3 regions of the Pristimantibacillus sp. Z349TD_6 genome follow, and region 1 is predicted to be linked to each of the others. Evidence: riboswitches for the same ligand, from Rfam matches in the RefSeq annotation. Region 1 holds a riboswitch; each other region holds the start of a gene.
The links. Region 1 has a riboswitch for thiamine pyrophosphate ahead of AC0VYE_RS15220 (ABC transporter substrate-binding protein). Riboswitches for the same ligand answer to the same signal wherever they lie in the genome.
Positions count from the first base shown of each region.

Region 1 (3,280 bases):
AAATCGATTTCTTATTGCCCATCTGGATATTTCTCCAGCAGCCTGCCCATGGAAGCGCCGTTTGCCGGATTATAGTAAATTTTAATTTGTGAAATAACGGACGGGCAGCCCATCTCCGCCATCGCCTCGCTCATCGACTGCACGACGCTGAGCAGATGGCTCAGCTCACCCTCCATCGTCGTTTCAAGCGGTGCTACTCGGTAAGGAACACCTGCCGCTTTAATAATATCAATGGCACGATCTACGTAGGGAATAACGCTCTCGCCGCCTGGCGTTGTTGGTAAAATTTGAATGCTTACTAATGCATTAGCCATCGGATTTCCTTCTCTCTTTGTTGTATGTGAGAGCGGGCTTTCCCGCCCTCCGTATGTTCGAATTGCTTATTGTGGTAAAAACTCGTTCGTAAATGCCTTCTCTGCTTCAAGCTCCTTCTCCAGCAGCTTGTGCTCAAACATCCATGCCGCATAGTTTTCCCATACGCTCAACTTCTGTTCGCCCCAGCGCGGCGCGTCATCTTGATATTTGGAGCTTAACCATTTTTGGCTGGCGCGCACAAGCTCAGCGTTCAAATCCGGCTCAGCTTTTATTAAAATTTCTGCTGCATCCTCCGCATTGCTGATCGCGTATTGATAGCCTTTGGATACGGCAGCAGTAAACGCTTTGACGGTTTCCGGCTTATTCTTAATCAAATCTTCGTTCGTCACGATTACCGGCGTATAATAATCCAGTTTGTCGCTGTAGTCTGTTAAATAAACCATATTGATCTTCTCGCCGCGCAGCTCTGCTTCCACGCCAGTCCATGCGTAGTAAATCCATGCAAAATCAATATCCCGTTTCACTGCCGTAAAGAAGTCGCCGTCGCCGATGCTTATCATATTTACTTTGCTCACATCTGCGCCCTTCTCCTGCATAAGCGATTGAATGACCGCCTCTTCAACAGGAGCGCCCCAGCCGCCATACGTTTTCCCTTCAAATTTCTCAGGTGAATCGATTCCCTTTGCTAGCGGAGAAGCAAAACCTGAGGTGTTGTGCTGAATGACAGCGGCGATCGATACGAGCGGCACGCCGGCAATTCTCGCCATCGTGACTGACTCCTGATAGCTTACGCCAAACTGCACATTGCCCGAAGCGACCATTTGATCGGCACCGCTTTGTCCTGGTTGAATAATTTCAACATCCAGGCCTTGCTCCTTAAAAAAACCTTTATCTCTAGCTACATAAAGTCCGGTATGATTCGTATTTGGTGTCCAGTCGAGTACAACCTGTACCTTCTCTAGCGGCTTGTCCGCTGTTCCCTCTTGCTCTTTCGGCTGTTCGCCCTTGTTCCCAGCGCCACCGCCGCAGCCTGCCAGCGTCAATACGAACACTAGCATCGCGGCCACGATTTTCCACGACAAATGCCCTGTTTTTTTCTGATTCATGATGTTGTTCCCCTCTCCATGCTTCGATTCTTATAGGTGACGACTCCTCGTAGTATCCGGTTCCATGGCTGCATCATTCTAATCGCAACAAAAAAAAGCGTCCCCCTAATCCGGAGGACGCCATATCATTGGCTGTGCAGCTGTTTATACAGCAAATGCTTGATCAATTTGATCTCGCCTGCTTGCTAAACAGAGCTTCTGTCCCTACGCTGGCATTATCCAGATCAGGTTTAACGGGTCGGAATTGTATAGAAAATCCCCTCTCAGCCGGCCTAACCAGCTCCCCGGAACATATTCGGTTTCGTCAATACCATTCATTGTATAGCAAAACCCGCATTTAATGCTAGTTTTTTTTGAAAATGATTATCATCAAGCCACGATACTAATCCTCTTACTACATACGGCAGCCAGAACATGCAGCTCCTGCACCATCTGTTATTGTCCTAGATCCACATGCTCATCCCGCCATTCAACCTTTGCTTCTTCAGCAGCCTGCGAACTTTCAAAGTCTGCCTTTTCTTTGGTCTCTGCTGCAGGAGCAAGGCGTCCATATACGAGCAAATAAGCGGCTGTCAGCTCTTTTGACATCTCTTCAGACGTTAGCTGCTCTAGCAGATGGATGTATTCAAGCTGCTCCTGCGCTTTATTATCCGCACGTGTAATCTTCACATAGATAAAACCGGCCTGCAGATAAAGCTGGCTAACTTGTTCTGCGGAGTACTGTGATGCCGCTTGATGCTGTGCTTGTGCATTAGCTGGATTTAAATATTGCCGAATATTGTCGAAATAATAGCGATTGGCAAAGCACCCGACTAGCCAGCCCCCAGGCTTTAGAAGACGAACTAGACTTTTCATGGCTTGCGGTGTCCCGTAAGCATGAGCATCTCCGATTACGATGCCGTCAAGACCTTCAGCAGGCAGCCTCCAATCCTTCGGATCATTCGAGCGGAATACGGTAATTCCCGAAGCTTCTGCTACTCTAGCAGCCAGCTCGTTACGCTCAACTCCGTACCATATTGCGGATGGGAATTGCTTTTTCATATGCAAAATCGTAGCTCCGCACCCGCAGCCTATTTCCATAATCGAGCAATTCTCGCGCCTGTACTCATGCGATTCCCGCTCAATTACGGTGCTGAAATCCATTCGTATATACGTTGCATCACCAGGGTCAAAGCCCCATTTGGACATAAAAACTATAGCATTTTTTCTGAAGTTTTGTACATATTGTTCTGGCTCCGAGCTAAAGGAGATGCTCCCGTAATGATGTATAAACGTATCGCCGCACAGCATTAGCTTATATCCCGCCAGCCGGAGCCGCAGGCTATAATCATCATCTTCAAAGTTGCCGATTCCGAAAATCTCGTCGAGCGATCCCGTTTTCTCCCATGCCTCTCTCCGCAGCAGAAGGCAGTAGCCGACCAGCTTCACGCGCTCCTCCCATTTTGTTCTGTCAGGGTTGGCATGCAGTGCAGAAGCAAATAGCTCCATTTCATCTATCGTCGTATAGTCGACCGGGATCGTCGTCCAGTAGGAAGCCGAATTCGTAACGGGGCTGACTGCCCCAATTCGTTCATCACTAAATAAGCAGCGCTTGAGACCGTCAAGCCAGCTTGGCGTTACGATTGTATCGTTATTTAGCAGCAGCAGAAGATCGCCCGAGGCCGCGGCCAATCCTTGGTTGCAGCCCTTAGGAAAACCAGCATTGCAGCCATTGTCGATTACGATGATATCGCTCTCGGTTTTAGCCCATTTTACCGTATCATCCGTCGAACCATTATCTACAATAATCAGCTCATAGCTGCCTCTCTGCGTATGTCTCCGAATACTTTCCACACATTGTTTCGTGTATTCAAGCTTAT
Region 1 is NZ_CM149662.1:3,553,272-3,556,551, reverse strand. It holds gene AC0VYE_RS15230 (ABC transporter permease) at 1-22, opposite strand, end outside; gene AC0VYE_RS15225 (thiamine-binding protein) at 12-314, opposite strand; gene AC0VYE_RS15220 (ABC transporter substrate-binding protein) at 381-1,421, opposite strand; TPP riboswitch at 1,606-1,718, opposite strand; gene AC0VYE_RS15215 (glycosyltransferase) at 1,857-3,280, opposite strand, start outside.

Region 2 (3,280 bases), 2.1 Mb from region 1:
GCGATTTTGTACGTAATAACGCCTTCCTTCACATCCTCCTTATTCGGGAGGCCAAGGTGCTCCTTCGGTGTTACATAACAAAGCATCGCCGTGCCGAACCATCCAATCATCGCAGCTCCAATTGCTGAAGTAATATGATCATAGCCTGGCGCGATATCGGTCGTTAGCGGTCCTAATGTATAGAAAGGCGCTTCATCGCATACTTCCAGCTGACGATCCATATTTTCTTTAATCAAATGCATAGGCACATGACCAGGGCCTTCAATCATGACTTGAACATCATGTTTCCATGCAATCTTCGTTAGCTCACCAAGTGTATCCAGCTCAGCAAACTGAGCAGCGTCATTGGCATCTGCAATAGAACCGGGTCTCAGGCCGTCACCGAGCGAGAATGATACGTCGTATTCTTTCATAATTTCACAAATGTCTTCAAAATGCGTATATAGGAAATTTTCCTTATGATGTGCCAGGCACCAAGCTGCCATAATTGATCCGCCTCGCGAGACAATACCCGTAACGCGCTTTGCCGTGAGTGGTATGTAGCGCAGCAGCACACCTGCATGAATCGTAAAATAGTCGACGCCCTGCTCGGCTTGTTCAATAAGCGTATCGCGGAATACTTCCCAGCAAAGGTCTTCTGCTTTGCCGTTCACTTTCTCCAGCGCCTGATAAATGGGCACTGTGCCAACTGGAACTGGAGAATTCCGCACGATCCACTCCCGCGTCGTATGGATGTTTTTCCCCGTGGACAAATCCATAATCGTATCGGCTCCCCAGCGAGTCGCCCAAGTCATCTTCTCCACTTCCTCTTCAATCGAAGAAGCTACAGCAGAGTTGCCGATATTAGCATTGATTTTAACGTGGAACTGCCGCCCAATAATCATCGGCTCACTTTCAGGATGGTTGATGTTCGTCGGAATAATGGCACGGCCGGCCGCGATCTCGCTGCGTACAAATTCTGCACTCATCCCTTCACGAATAGCGATGTATTCCATCTCAGAAGTAATGATCCCTTTGCGAGCGTAATGAAGCTGCGTAACATTTTGCCCTGTTTTGGCACGAAGCGGTTTCCTCGTTAAACCCGGGAATCGTTCCGCGCCTCGCTGCTCTGCTTTTTCAGCCGAAATAAATCCGTTATCCTCCGGTTTGATTTCTCTGCCCTCATAGGGCTCTACATCACTACGCTCCAAGATCCATTCGCTGCGAATACCGGGCAAACCGCGCCGAACATCTGCCTCATACGTTTCATCGGTATAAGGACCGCTTGCATCATAAACTCTTACAGGTTCATTCGGCAGCTCTTCACCATTTCTGCCAGTACTAGCTTCAAGTGCAATTTCTCTCATCGGAACACGGATGTTTCCCTTTGAGCCCTCGACGTACACCTTGCGGCTGCCCGGAAGCGGAGTAGAAAAAATAGACATAACAAAAACCTCCTAATGGAATAATAGAATTCCTCCTGGAGGCATACGCAAGCATATGAGAAAGTTTAAAACACCGCTGCTATACAAGTAGCTAGGCTGCTACAAGAGCTGCAATCGCTGGAGCGTGCATGGCGGCCACAAAGCTTTATCGATTCACTGGCGCCAAACAAAAAAACCGCTCCAGCAAAGGAGCGGTCGAAGAGTGTCGTCATGCGAGTGTTATCTTGCAAGGGTTTCCCCTAAGCAGATAAAGTCATGCCGCATAAGCTGAGGCTTCAGCAGATACCAGCAGAGCTTTCACGCGCAAAGCATAAACGCACAATCCCACTTTCCTACGCTGGCATAACCCAGATCAGGTTCAAAGGGACCAAAGCGATTCGCTTTATCTCAGCCATTGCGGCGCCCCTAGTGGATTTCCTTGTTTGACTATACCGTTTAGTAAAGAAGGGTGTCAACCCTCTATTTTCCTATCCGCGGAAAAATACAGCCTGCTACAGTCCGCTTTCCTTCAGCAGCCTTACCCAACGATCAGCGGTGTGACGCCATGTGAATGTCTGCTCCACACGCTCGCGGCTGCGGCGCCCCAGCTTCTGCCTGAGCTGTTTATCGCGAAGCAGCAGATGCAGCTTTTCTCGCAACTCTCGCTCGATATGAAGCTGATTGACCAAATAGCCCGTTTCGCCATTACGGATAATTTCTTTCATTCCGCCTGCACGTGTTGCGACTACCGGAACGCCGCAGGACATCGCCTCAACATTAACGAGCCCAAATGCCTCCCTCTGTCCAGATGGAACGACCGCTACATCAGCAACGAGCATCCAGCTGGGCACTTCCGAATGCGGCACGTAGGGCACAAAACGAACATGACCCGGACATTTGCGTCCAAGCTGTTCAAGTTTACGCGCATAAGCCGTTTTGCGATGCGAGCCATAAAATGGGCTCCCTACGATGATAACGACGAGCTCCGGGTGGCTTTTGGCAAGCTGCGGCACGATATTGAGAAGATGATGAACGCCCTTAAGCGGAATAAGCCTCCCTATAAAAAGCACCACTTTTTTACCATTCAATCCTCTCTTTTGCCTTAAACTCTCCCGTTTAGCGGCTCCTTCGGAGGAATATTGTGAAGGGAACCTGGCCGTATCTACCCCAGGATAAATGACTCGCAGCTTCGAAGCGACCTCTGGCGCTTTCGACACTACAATTCGCCTTAGAAACTCGCTATTAACGATGATTCTATCTGCTGCCTGCAAGCACTTATGCAAGTTTGCAGAAGAAATATAGGAGGGTGAAATGAAGGTGGAGGAATGCAAATAAAGCCAGACTCGTTTGCCTGGATTCAAACGCTTCATCGTTAGCACAAATTGGGGACGATTCTCAACGTCGATGACATGAGGAGAAAAACGGTGAACCGCATGTCCTACCTCTTGAATATATCTCAGCTTATTGCCCGCTGCAAACCGTTCACAAACAACACCGTTAAATTGTCCTTGACGAGGCAATCGCTTGCTCAGTCTTCCAAATATACGAGGTTCCGCGTAAGGCTTAAGCAGCGGGGCAAATTTCTCTACCACTCGCTCAACCGAGCTGCTTCCTGATGATGGAATCGGGAAGGAGCCTGGAGTTACAATTGCTACTTTTATAGGTGCCATCTATTCGTATGCCTCCTGCATGATCTGCTTTTTTTGCAGTATCATACGTATCTAGCAGCGGCTTTGGCACGGCTTTTCCAAGGCTATAGCTTGAATTTCATTTGGAATAGTCCAGCTCTTCGAGCTGCCATATAGATGATCACGACAAGCGGTCCGATGAATACACCGATAACACCGACGAGCTTGAAGCCGACATAAAGACTTACA
Region 2 is NZ_CM149662.1:5,634,207-5,637,486, forward strand. It holds gene thiC (phosphomethylpyrimidine synthase ThiC) at 1-1,424, opposite strand, end outside; TPP riboswitch at 1,737-1,841, opposite strand; gene AC0VYE_RS24605 (glycosyltransferase family 4 protein) at 1,916-3,073, opposite strand; gene ytvI (sporulation integral membrane protein YtvI) at 3,157-3,280, opposite strand, start outside.
Region 2: linked by a shared signal. The riboswitch ahead of thiC (phosphomethylpyrimidine synthase ThiC) and the one ahead of AC0VYE_RS15220 (ABC transporter substrate-binding protein) in region 1 are both predicted to bind thiamine pyrophosphate.

Region 3 (3,280 bases), 1.5 Mb from region 1:
AAAGGACGGTAGGGCGATGGGGACTTGTATTTTCCGGAAAATACCCCAGCGTGTTGCTCCCATTGTGAGCAGCAGCTCTTCATATTCGCTACCGCTTTTCTTAAGTCCGTCATAGGTGCTCACAACGATAGGGAAAAAAGCAGTCAAAAAAACAACAGCGACCTTGCTCCAAATCGTATAGCCAAACCACATAATGAAAATTGGCGACAGAGCGATAAGCGGGATGGTCTGACTGATGACGACAAACGGGTACAGCGCCTTCTCCAGTATTCGGAAAGTGTGCATGCCTGCTGCGAGCGCAGTCCCAATAACAATCGACAATAGAAAACCGAGGGACACTTCTTTAAGCGTAGCCAGCAGATGTTTGCCAAGCAGCAGATGGCCGTCTTCGATTAATGCCTGAGCTATTGAGCTAGGTGACGGCAGTATGTAGGACGGAACCAGTCCGAGCTGTGCGACCCATTGCCAAATGAACAACAAGCTAACGAGCAGCAGTATGAAAAGACCGTAATGGCTCAGCCACTGGTTAATTAGAGGTTTGCGCATGCAGTCTTCGCTCCAAATCTTGCCGCAGCTTGATGAAGTCGGGTTCATAATTTTGCTCATAGTGTCTTGGTCTCGGCAAAGGAACGACTATTTCCTGCATCCCTTGCGCCTCGTTAGCTGCACTTGGCAATAAATAAATGCGATCGCTCAGCAATATCGCTTCCTCAAGATCATGTGTGATAAAGAGGACAGTTTTTCCAAGGTCGCTCCACAGCTCAAGCAGCCACTTATGCATGCCGCGTTTGGTCATGGCGTCAAGCGCGCCAAACGGTTCGTCCAGCAGCAGCAGCTCTTGTCCGGTTACTAGCGTGCGCAGAAAAGCTGCCCGCTGTCGCATGCCGCCTGACAACTCGTCAGGGTAAGCTTGTTCATAGCCTGCTAGTCCGAAGCGCTCTAGCAGCTCCATGATTTGGATCGTGGTATAATGGGGATTGCTGCATGTCAGCTCAAGTGGAAGCTGACAATTGCCGAGTATTGTTCTCCATGGCAGAAGAAAATCCTTTTGCGGCATATAAGCAATCTTGCCGAGACGATTGGGTGCAGGCTTGCCACGCAGCCTAATTTCGCCTAGGCTAGGCTGAAGCAATCCGGCCATGAGCTTAAAGAGAGTGCTTTTGCCTGAGCCGCTAGCACCGATGATAGAGACAAACTCACCAGAATGGGCTTGAAGCGAAAGATTAGACAGTATAGATGTTTCAGCAAGCTTGTCGTAGGTGTAGCTTACTTGGTGAAGTGAGATTATGGCTGTAATACGCATCCCTCCGTAAACAAATAAAGACCCACCCATTTCCGAGGGGAAATGAGCGGGTCTAACGATCACACAAGGCTTGCGCGCATGAATGAATGCTTTGCTGCTCCACTTCCCTCCGCTGGAATGATCCAGATCAGGTTCCAAGGGTCCGGAGCAGTTGCTCCATCTCAGCCGTTAGGCTCCCCTAGTGAAATAAATAGGTTTATATGCAATTTGTATTTTTTCTACTATAGCATACACTGGATAGATGTAAACCATAATTATCCGAAAAGGCGTTGGACAAATGAAAAATTTACTCGTAACGGGCTACCGAGCGCATGAGCTTAATATTTTTAGCCAGAAGCATGAGGGCATTGTTTATATAAAAAAAGCGCTGACAGGCAAGCTGGTTCCGCTTATAGAAGATGGGCTTGAGTGGGTGATTACCCCGGGTCAATATGGCGTGGATTTGTGGGCGTGCGAGGTCGTTATTGCGCTGAAGGAAATTTATCCTCATTTGAGACTTTCAATTATTTCGGCATACAGCAATCCGGAAGAGAAATGGAAGGATGATAAAAAGGAGTTTTATCAGCAGGTTTTAAAAGGGGTCGATTATTACGCTTCGGTCAGCAACCAGCCCTATAATGGCATTTGGCAGTTTACGGCTAGGGACGAGCTGCTGTTTCGGAAAACGGACGGTATTCTGCTCGTTTATGATGAGGATGCAGGCGAGGGCAGCCCCAAGTTTTTTAAAGAAAAAGCGTTAAAGAAACAGCAGGCTGAGGGCTATGGCTATTTCAGCATAAGCTCGGAGGACATTCAGAGCATTGCGGATGATGACAATTTGTATTCGGAAAATTAACGATGCATCGTAGTTGAGTAAGAGGAGTTTATTTTATGCTGGCAGGCAGAGACCTGTCAGCTTTTTTTTATGCGCCAAGCTGACTATATGTATTTTCGAGATTATTATGTTTGACAAATAATAGGTGGCGTATTATTATCTGATTAGATAAACATCTAATTAGACATAAGTTAAATTTGTTTGATGGAGGAAGAGGTGGCGAACGGTGCAATTAGATAAGGTGGTAGCCTATCATAAGGCATTATCCGATCCGACGAGAATTAAAATGTTGATTATGCTGGCTGAAGGTGAGCTTAATGGGCAGGTGCTGGCAGAGAAATTAGGCGTGACGCCTGCTACGATTACGCATCATGCAACCAAATTAAGAGAGGCCAGCTTAATTAATGAACGCAGAGAGAAAAATACGATTTATTTTTCGCTGAACCATTATTTTATTAAGAGTAACGCTAATGCGGCGGCGGAGCTCATTTACCGTAATGCAGGTACAGAGAAAGGAGTGGACAACATGGAGGATAGCAATAAGAAACTGAAGGATTCAGTCATCCGCAACTTTTTTACTGCTGAGGGTAAGCTTAAGCATATGCCGGCTCAGCATAAGAAAAAGTTGATCGTGCTTCAGCATATGGTTTCTCATTTGACGAGAGGGAAACAGTATACAGAGAAGGAAATTAACGCGTTTATCAAAGGTTATCATGACGACTTCGCGACCATTCGCAGAGAGTTCATTATGCACCAATTAATGTTTAGAGAAAATGATATATACGAATTGAATCCGCAAGAAATATGGGCGAAGTGGGAGATTCTTTCGTAAGCGGAAGTTGTTTTTGATAATAGCGGACATCAGATGCCTTATTTGCTTTATTTCCTTCTATTGGCCGTAGTTGCGGACATAAAGGCCGTTATTTAGCTCGAATCGCTATAATTGACTGCGATTTCTGCCAAATAACGGACTCTATGTCCGTTAGAAGCTAATTTGGCCTTTAAATTTGAAAATAAGGGCTTCTATGTCCGTTAGAAGTAAAACTGAACTCATCGAGCGGCTGCTGTGCTACTGCGTCATAAAGGAAAAGTAATTTTTTTATCGAATGTAGTAACTTCTGAAGGATATCTGAAAGATAAAGTACATAATAAGAGTGGATTAC
Region 3 is NZ_CM149662.1:5,022,194-5,025,473, reverse strand. It holds gene AC0VYE_RS22160 (ABC transporter permease) at 1-546, opposite strand, end outside; gene AC0VYE_RS22155 (ABC transporter ATP-binding protein) at 527-1,303, opposite strand; TPP riboswitch at 1,391-1,493, opposite strand; gene AC0VYE_RS22150 (SLOG family protein) at 1,581-2,138, shown strand; gene AC0VYE_RS22145 (DUF2087 domain-containing protein) at 2,344-2,949, shown strand.
Region 3: linked by a shared signal. The riboswitch ahead of AC0VYE_RS22155 (ABC transporter ATP-binding protein) and the one ahead of AC0VYE_RS15220 (ABC transporter substrate-binding protein) in region 1 are both predicted to bind thiamine pyrophosphate.